3 regions of the Oceanobacillus longus genome follow, and region 3 is predicted to be linked to each of the others. Evidence: riboswitches for the same ligand, from Rfam matches in the RefSeq annotation. Region 3 holds a riboswitch; each other region holds the start of a gene.
What was found. Region 3 has a riboswitch for preQ1 ahead of ACFOUV_RS13750 (QueT transporter family protein). Riboswitches for the same ligand answer to the same signal wherever they lie in the genome.
Positions count from the first base shown of each region.

Region 1: another riboswitch for preQ1. It lies ahead of ACFOUV_RS05960 (VUT family protein); the one in region 3 lies ahead of ACFOUV_RS13750 (QueT transporter family protein).
Region 2: another riboswitch for preQ1. It lies ahead of queC (7-cyano-7-deazaguanine synthase QueC); the one in region 3 lies ahead of ACFOUV_RS13750 (QueT transporter family protein).

Region 1 is NZ_JBHSAO010000003.1:3,012-6,208, forward strand. It holds gene ACFOUV_RS05955 (YeeE/YedE family protein) at 1-944, shown strand, start outside; gene ACFOUV_RS05960 (VUT family protein) at 1,041-1,574, opposite strand; PreQ1 riboswitch class I at 1,692-1,737, opposite strand; gene ACFOUV_RS05965 (pyridoxamine 5'-phosphate oxidase family protein) at 1,938-2,360, shown strand; gene ACFOUV_RS05970 (ABC transporter ATP-binding protein) at 2,604-3,197, shown strand, end outside.
Region 2 is NZ_JBHSAO010000002.1:5,414-8,610, forward strand. It holds gene ACFOUV_RS05460 (OsmC family protein) at 365-817, shown strand; gene queC (7-cyano-7-deazaguanine synthase QueC) at 1,105-1,773, opposite strand; PreQ1 riboswitch class I at 1,857-1,901, opposite strand; gene ACFOUV_RS05470 (sodium/glutamate symporter) at 1,991-3,197, opposite strand, start outside.
Region 3 is NZ_JBHSAO010000010.1:87,746-90,942, reverse strand. It holds gene ACFOUV_RS13755 (DUF3891 family protein) at 63-830, opposite strand; gene ACFOUV_RS13750 (QueT transporter family protein) at 942-1,427, opposite strand; PreQ1 riboswitch class I at 1,435-1,479, opposite strand; gene ACFOUV_RS13745 (VOC family protein) at 1,666-2,526, shown strand.

The sequences.
Region 1 (3,197 bases), on a different contig from region 3:
TTGCAATTATTTTAAGTACAGGTTTTAGTTTTACAGGACTTACACCTGCTGGGTATGTATCTCCTGTTGGGGTCAGTGTTATTTTCGGATCATTTATTTTTGGTATTGGTATGCAGCTTGGTAATGGATGTGCGTCTGGTACATTATATAATTTCGGTGGTGGATCATCATCCATGATATTAACGCTGATTGCCTTTATTATCGGATCAACAATCGGTGCTTATCATTTCTCATTCTGGATGGGTACACCTTCTTTGCCTCCGATATCATTGGCTGAATCCACTGGACTTGGGTTTTTTGGTGCATGGATTGTTCAGCTAGCTTTATTTGCTTTAATCTATGGGGTTACTGTTAAAATTGCCAAACGGAAAAATCCCCCATCCATGAAACCTCTTCCTACAACAAACGGATGGAAAAAAATATTCAGAGGTGCATGGCCACTATTTGCTGCGGCAATCATTCTTGCAATCCTAAATGCTTTGACTTTGACAGTCAGAGGTCAACCATGGGGGATTACATCTGCTTTTGCTTTGTGGGGAGGAAAGACACTTCAGGCAATTGGTATCGATGTGACTAGTTGGGGTTATTTTACAGGAGCGAACGCGGAGGCTTTATCACAAACGGTATTGGCTGATTCCACGAGTGTCATGAATTTCGGTATTATACTTGGAGCATTTATTGCAGCCGCTGCCCAGGGATCTTTCAAACCGAAGAAGTTTAAACCTGGTGTTGCTGGTGCTGCTATTGTTGGTGGTCTTTTGATGGGATATGGCTCCCGTCTTGCATTCGGCTGCAATATTGGCGCATACTTTGGCGGGATTGCCTCCTTTAGCCTTCATGGTTGGGTATGGGGAGTAATGGCATTGCTTGGAACTGGACTTGCTTTGTTTATCAGACCATTATTCGGCATGAAGAATCCGAAGAAATCGGATCAATTTTGTTAATAAAAGACTAGTAATCTATTTCTTCACTTTGCTAAAGTATTAAAAAAAAGCTCCGTTCCTTTATCGAAAAGGAACGGAGCTTTTTTTATCTTAAGGTCAATTAGCGAATTCTGCTTTAACAGTCTTCGAGTTTTGAAGAACGAGTACACCAGCAAATTGCATTGTCACTTTGATAAAGATTTGTCCTAAAATTGCCATCCATACTGCTTCCCAAGGTACAAACCCGGCCCCTAGAGGTGATAAACCAATAATTACGAAAATAGTCGAATCCAGTACACCACCAACTGTTCCGCTATAAAGTACACGGATATGCATCGGCTTTTTTATCCTGGAATAAATTTCTGTATCCACGGTTTCTGAAACGAGGAAACTAATCGCACTGGCAAAAACAATCCATAATGTATCCCCTAACAGATAACTTGAAATTGCAGATAAAAGCAGTGCCATACCAATCAACAAGTACGTTTTTTTCTTGCCGTATTTGTTTTGTACCATATCCCGTAAGATAAATGTTAACCCAATCAGAAATGACCCCCAAGGGATAATAAATACTCCTAATTCTAATGGGGCAAACTTTGCGGTAACAATATTTGCAATAATAATAACAATAAGGTAAAAAAATATTCGCATGGATAGCGCTCCTTTGTACAGTATTAATCAGGAACACCTACTGTCGAACGAGAGAATCATAGTAAAAATTCAATAAAATACAAAAATAAAAACCATATCCTAAAGAAAGATATAGTTACTTCTTTAGTTTTTTATAGAGGGTTTATTCTAGAACCTCTCCCACAAAGCAGGTATTAAATTGATGTTTTTATTATAGCATAAAAATGGTCGACTGGAGGCTTATTTTCTCCCTTCACAGTTGTTATCGGTCATAATGGCAGACCAGTTCATCGTGATCTAGGGTGCATCTCAATTAATACCTTGTTTAATTTTCAAATAGAAAAGGAATAATAACTATATATGAATATAAAGGAGGGTGTTATTTTGAGTCAGGAAGAAATTAAATCAACCGTTGAGAAAATTTTTAAAGAAAGTCCGGTTGGAACGATGGCGACCGTGAAAGGAAATAAGCCTCATTCGCGATATATGATGTTTTTCCATCGGGATTTAAAACTGTACACAGCTACGAATAAAGATACGGATAAAACAGATGAAATTGAAGAAAATCCATTTACACATATCCTCATCGGATACGAAGGTGGAGGATTTGGCGATCAATACGTGGAATATCAAGGCAAAGTATCCTTTAATAACTCCGAAGAACTGAAAAAGGAACTATGGAATGATGATATGAAGCTTTACTTTGAAGGACCGGATGATCCCGAGTATTTGATTTTGGAAATAGAGCCACTTCAAGTCCGTTTAATGAATAAAAAAGGTGAGCCGCCTAAACAATTGGATATTTAACAGCTCACTTAACGTAAGTAACGATTAATATGACAGGAATTTCAGGGGGTCAGTCCTTTGATGTTCCTGTTTTTTTATGGATGGATTTAGTATGCCAATTATAGTCCTTTATACCGACAGAGTATGAAGATAATGTTAATGTTATTAATCTTCATTGAACAACACGTAAGGTTTAAGTAAATTACCTAATTTTAGTGAAAAAGTATGCTTAACTGAAAATGCGAATGTTAAGGAGGCAACAAAATGAGTCAAGTTGAATTAATCGATATTTCCAAGTCATACGACAAACAAAAAAGTGTATTAGATGAAATCAATTTATCCATTGAAGAGGGTGAATTTTTTGTTCTTGTTGGCCCCTCTGGTTCTGGTAAAAGTACATTACTTCGAATGATTGCAGGTCTGGAAGAAATTACAGGGGGCACATTAAAAGTAGATAAAAAAACCGTTAACCACCTCCCTCCAAAAGATAGAAACTTATCCATGGTCTTTCAAAATTATGCATTATATCCGCATTTATCCGTCGAACAAAATATCCTTTTTGGATTAAATGCAAAAAAAGTAGATAAGAAAGAACAGCGAAGAAGATTAACGGAAACTGCTAAAATGATGGGATTGGATAAACTGTTAAAACGAAAACCAAAAGAACTATCAGGTGGGCAAAGACAACGGGTAGCGCTCGCTAGATCTGTTGTTAGTGAAGCACCACTGTGTTTGATGGATGAGCCACTTTCTAATCTGGATGCTAAATTACGCGCCCATATGCGAGTGGAAATTCGCAGGTTGCAGAAGAGATTGGGTCTGACCATGGTCTATGTAACGCATGATCAAGTGGAAGCG
Region 2 (3,197 bases), on a different contig from region 3:
AATGGCTGCCAGATAGTTAAATAACGCCAATTTCATAATAACATAATATTCAAAAACATCCCCCGAAGAAATATACTTACGTTTTGTAATACAACGCTTGCACCAATATTTAAGTGAGATAATTTGCAGTCAAAACTCTTGATTTTAACAATTATTGTCTATTTATAAATTAAAAATATTTAGTGTATTGACTATTTAAAATAATGTGATATTATATATAATAATTCCGATGTAAATAATATGTATTAAAAGATTCCGCAGATGAAAGTTACTAGCAAAAGCAAATATATTTTGTTAACCCTTTCGTTAATGAGAAGGGTCTCTAATTAATATAAATTACCATATGAAAAAGGAGAGATTTTTAATGGCAATTACAACAGTGAGTGCGAAAACAGTATTAAAGGAAAATGTGTTAGTGGAAGCTGAAGCTAGAGGTCATAAAGTTATAATAGATGAACCTAAGAATTTAGGTGGTACAGATCAAGGGATGAATCCAGTAGAGCTGCTACTTTCTTCATTAGGTGCATGCCAATCCATTGTTGCTAGAACTTATGCTGAAAAGTTTGAGGTTGATCTTCAAAACTTTTGGGTCGAATTAGATGGTGATATTGATCTGGATGGTTTCTTTGGTAAATCGGATGTACGACCAGGCTTTTCCAATATTCGTTATACGTTCCATATTGAAACAAATGCTCCTGATGAGAAAATACAGGCATATAAGGAATTTATTGAAGCCCATTGCCCTGTTGGAGATACCATTGCAAATCAGGTAAATCTATCCTCTTCAAAAGTAGTAATAGAAAACCCAGTTAAATAGAATGGATAGGTGGAGGCTGCTTCTTTAGTGAAATAAGGAACTATCAATTGATAGTTCCTTATTTTACTCTTGCGTAAGTTTCAATAAAGATAAATTACTTTTCAAAAACACCTTTAATATTCTTCCATCCATAAACAAGTTCATTGGGTTTCCTTCCTACAATTTTACTGCATTTTTTGCTGTATTTAGCCGTTCCCCAGCTCTATGAGTGACCATTCTCATGTAACTTTGCTTAGTATGGTCATTCATCAGATTTATGAAAAACTTTTTTCTGAGTTTGTTTAACATCAGGAGTTCCCCTTGTTTATTTGTTGCAGATACATATCGAGCCCATTTTTTCGCAGCTTACATGAAGGACACTCCCCACATCCCCCGCCACGAATTCCGTGATAACAGGTAATTGTTTTCTCGCGAACATAGTTAAAGGCACCAAGCTGGTCGGAAAGTTCCCAGGTTTCTGCCTTATCCAGCCACATTAATGGCGTATGAATAACAAACGAATCATCCATCGATAAATTCAGTGTTACGTTTAGTGATTTAACAAAAACATCACGGCAGTCCGGGTAACCGCTAAAGTCGGTTTCACAAACCCCGGTAATGATATGCTTCGCTCCAATCTGTTTTGCCAAGATAGTTGCAAATGACAGAAAGAGCAGATTACGTCCGGGGACAAAGGTGGAAGGAAGGTCCCCATTCTCCCCATCTTTTACTTCGATTTCCTCACGTGTTAACGCATTTGGAGCCAATTGACTTAAAAGCGATATATCCAAAACATGATGTCGTACTTTCAAGTCAGCAGCAATTTCCTTTGCTACTTCGATTTCTTCTTTATGGCGTTGATTGTAATCAAATGTCACCACTTCTACGTGATCATACTTTTTCAAAGCCCAGAATAAACAGGTGGTACTATCCTGACCACCACTGAATACGACGACAGCTTTATTATTTTTTTCCATAAAAAAAATTCCCCTTTCATAATATAAAAAGAGAATTCTACTCACCCGAATAAAAAAACCATACCGATAAGGAAGGTACAGTTCCATCCTTAGTTTTTTATAGAGGGTGTAGCTAGAACCTCTCCTGCAATAGTGCAGACTTTTTAAAAATATTTCCTTTTATTATAGCATTTCTTTCATAAAAAGAGCCATATTCATCTACTATGGCCCTTTAACTTTAATTTTTCTTCTTACCAAAATAAAGTAAACCAACGAGCAAACCAATTACACACATGATTGCCGCGAAAGTAAAGAATGGGATCGGGCCGAATTGAAAGATTAGTGGAACAGATAATGCGGTTACTAATCCTCCACCAAGGAATGGCTCAAAAGCGAGCTGTTTATAGCCGAAGCCTTCAAAAGCTGGAGATTCGGCTTTAGGATCGGCAACACGCATCAAGAGTAAACCAGTCGCGGTAATCCCCATCGATTGACCAAAATCACCGATTCCTCTTTCCAGCCAATACGTAGGTATCATTCTTGGAGCGAGGACAAAGAATCCAATCACATTCCATGCAATACCGGTAATCGCAATTAGAAGAAATGGAATGAAGTTGTCTCCAATAACATCTAGTGACACCGTTCCTATCGCTGCTAATATTAGAATATCTAATGAAAACCCCTGAATACGACTAATCATTTGTCGATCGACTAGATATGCATTGTCTACTTTGTTTAAGAATAGTTGTACGATTATTCCTCCAATCATTGCAAAAGGGAATAATGGAACATAGGTCATTAAATCGGAACCGAAGACGGTTGCCTCGATCCTTACGAACGATTGAAGTAAAATATACCCTACGATAATTGCCAAGGCAACCATTGCAAAATGAAAGGAAAGTGGCTCGATTGATTCCGGACGAACCGTCATTTTTGCTGCAGGCTCTCTATTCTCAAATTCCACAATTCCCGCCTTTTTTAAGGAGGAAAATTCTTCAACATCTCTAATGATTTCTGTTTTCTTTTTGCGTATTCCCCAGTTAATGATGATAATTCCTATTATAACCCCTGATAGAATACCAACCGTTGCTAATCCGACAGCCAAGTCATAGGCTTCTGGATATCCCATTTCTTCAAATGTCCCCTGTAGTCCTGCGGCTGTGCCATGACCGCCTTCAAAAGATACTTCAATCAAGGCCCCGACAATGGGTGGCATATCAAAGAATGGTGTCAACACGAGCATTGCCAACAGGATACCGACTACATATTGACCCCAGCCAAGTGTCCAGCCAAAAGCAAGCTGTGGCCCACCAACCCGCCATATTTTTGAAAGATTTGGAAGGATGGTTCCTAAGAACAAGGTTGCAAATACAACATTGATCATCAATCCGGGCAGTTCACTCCATACTTCTGTCGCAGCTGGAAACATAAGCCCGTTTGACCAA
Region 3 (3,197 bases):
GAACTTCCGCGTGTATAGGTAGTTCAGCTTTTCTTATTTTTGATTACTCTACAAGCAGGAAATTACTCCGGCAAAATGGTGATTGGTACTTCCTCAAAAGAAGCCTCTTCATAACTATCAATTAATCCTTTCGTAGCAATCGTATCTTTTGCAATAACCTTTTGTTTTAAAGTAATCTCAATTGATTCCTCAAACGGAAAGTCATTTATCACTACGGTATGATCATTTAGCCATCGAAGTTGTATTTTCTGTTTACAGAATTCATGGAGAGTGGTGCTGGTTGGAATACCTTTTTTAAAAAAAGAATGCTCATTTTGTTTTTCAGCACCTGGCTCATTCATACAAATGTATAATGAAAGGTTATCTGCAAGCTGGAGAAGACTATAATGAAATTCAAACAAACGTTTGTTGAATTTGTTTAGTGTGTCAATTATCGTTTGTTGACGCATTTCCTCATACGTAACAAATGCCTGTGCTTCAAGTGAAGTATTGTTCAATAAAAAGCGTTTATAATGCTCGCTACAAAGCATTCCAGCATAGGGATCTACTTTTTGTACTTCATCAATACCGTGTTTATATAGAATGATTTTGGGTAGGTTAGGAAAATCAAAAAAGGAAAATGGTACCTTTTCTTTATCATTCAAAAAGGGTTGCTTATCAAACTCCTTCCAACCATGATCATGTTGATAAGCAGCGTATTCAACCGACTCACGAAGTTCCATACCATGAAAATAATCCGATTTCCACTGCTTCATAATATCTCCTGAGATTTGGGCGTGGTGATCCTGCTGAATTAATACAAAATGCTGGTCATGTTCTCTGACAATCATTTAAACTCCATCCTTTCCGGTGTGGAATGTACTATCAGTATAAGCAATGTTGTCGAGCGGGCAAAATAAAAACTTCATCATCCGCAAAATTAAAACGAATGATGAAGTAATTTAAATTAGTTTATCAAAATGTAATCTTTTATTTAGAGCATAAATGATTGGAATACCGATTGCCAGCACAACAAATTCGCCAATAGCTGTAGTAAGCCATGTAAATAGGAATGGCAGTGCCAATGCTAGATTCAATTCAAATGCAATAATAAACATATTGAATGTGAAGACTATTGTATTTGCAACAAGAAGCACCCAAATATTTTTTATATATTTTGCAAGTAATATGATAATACCCAATGAGATAGCTGAATGGGCAACTCCGAAAACCAAATCATACCACCCTAATGGGGAGAATAAAAGGTTATATAAAAATACACCTAGTACAATTCCGAAGAAGTAACGTTTATCAAACACAATCAGGTGATTGAATACTTCGGAAATGCGGAATTGAATATTTGTAAACCCAAAAGGTATAATAAGTGCAGATACAGCAATATATAATGCTGCTAATAAACCATTAATTACAAGTGTTCTTACGGTCATTGTAAATCTCTCCTTAGTTTTTTTTCGTGGGATGGTTACGAACCACGTAAAGCAATGCAAGCAAGTATAATACAAAAACAAATAAAAGAAAAGCCTTTTTTATTTACTTCTTACTATTTTTAATAAGGGTCATTTGACAATAATAAAAAAAATCATTATAATACTTACATAAAGTAACTAAGTATAAACATGTAATTAAAAGTAAGTTAAACATAAAAAAGTGTAAAGGGAGATAGTTATGGAAAAGAAATTTTTCGAACAACCGACAATATACGTAGGAGAAGTTAATATAAATGTGACAGACTTAAAGAAATCCATTACTTTTTATAAAGATTTTATGGGATTTAAAGTATTGGTAGAAGAAGAATACAAAGCAGTTCTATCTGCGGATGGTAAAATACCATTATTAACATTAGAACAGCCAGAAAATGTTGCACCAAAAGAGGCAAGAACGACCGGATTATATCACTTTGCAATTCTCTTGCCAACTCGCGGAGATTTATCCGCATTCCTGAAACACATTATACAGGCTTCTGGTGGCCAAATGCGTCTAGGGGCATCCGATCACTATGTCAGTGAGGCTCTATACTTTGATGACCCGGATGGAAACGGCATAGAGATTGCTCATGACCGTGATTCTTCTGAATGGAATTGGTCTGATAATCAAGTATCCATGGCAACAGTAGCGCTAGATGGAGATGATTTACTTGCTGAAACAGAAGAGGGTTGGAAAGGGATGCCAACCGATACGGTCATTGGACATATTCATCTTCATGTTTCTGATATAGAAAAAACAAGAAGGTTCTACGTGAATGGTCTTGGGTATGACGTCGTTACGGAATTTCCAGGGGCGCTTTTCACATCACATAATGGCTATCATCACCATATAGGTTTAAACGTCTGGAATGGAGTCGGTGCGCCTACACCTACTGAAAACAGCGCAGGATTGAATTGGTTTACACTGAATTTCCCTGATGAGGATGCGCTTCATAAAACAAAGATAAATTTGGAAAAAGTAGGAGCTTCGGTGAAAGCAGAAGAAGATTATTATGTAACGGAAGATCCTTCAGGAAATACGATTCAGCTAAGACTAAATTAATAATGAAGAAGAAGCTACTGGAATTCATTTTCAGTAGCTTCTTCTTCATTATGTATAGAAATATTTCTTTTTATCATTAATCACCTTTCGACCAATAAAATAGGTATCAAACAGGTAACTGGGGTAAACTTAGCATGTCTTTACTAACCAGCTTGCTAAACTTGGTAAGAATAAGGATATTTTCGTAATGTTTAATGCTTTTTAATCATCGCAGAGTTGAGATAAAATGCGAACTAACTTTAGATTTATTTTCAGGAGAAATGCGCTCTTGCTGCCGTCCATGATCGCTCTGGGCGGATGCGCATCCTTAGGGCACGGCCTCAGCCCCGAAGAGAAAACCACTCTTCTGGTCTTCGGACACGTGCTATTCCCGCAGGAGTCACCGCCCGCCGCTCACCCGGACTGGTGAAGCTGTAGGATGATATTTTAGCTATTAGCAGGTGTAGTCATTGTCATTGTCAGCAACCTTCTAACCAGCTCGGGGAAATATACGGAGACTCCTACGGGAAGAGAGGCATCGGTGAGACACTGAAATGCGTTAGCATGAAGGGGCTCACCAGCCGCCCGTGGAAAGCGCAGTATATTTCCCCGAGCGGTCGCCGAAGTTTCTATATACTGATATGATTGAAATCAACCAGCAGTTACTTCGGAATTTATGTAAAATGCGAAGA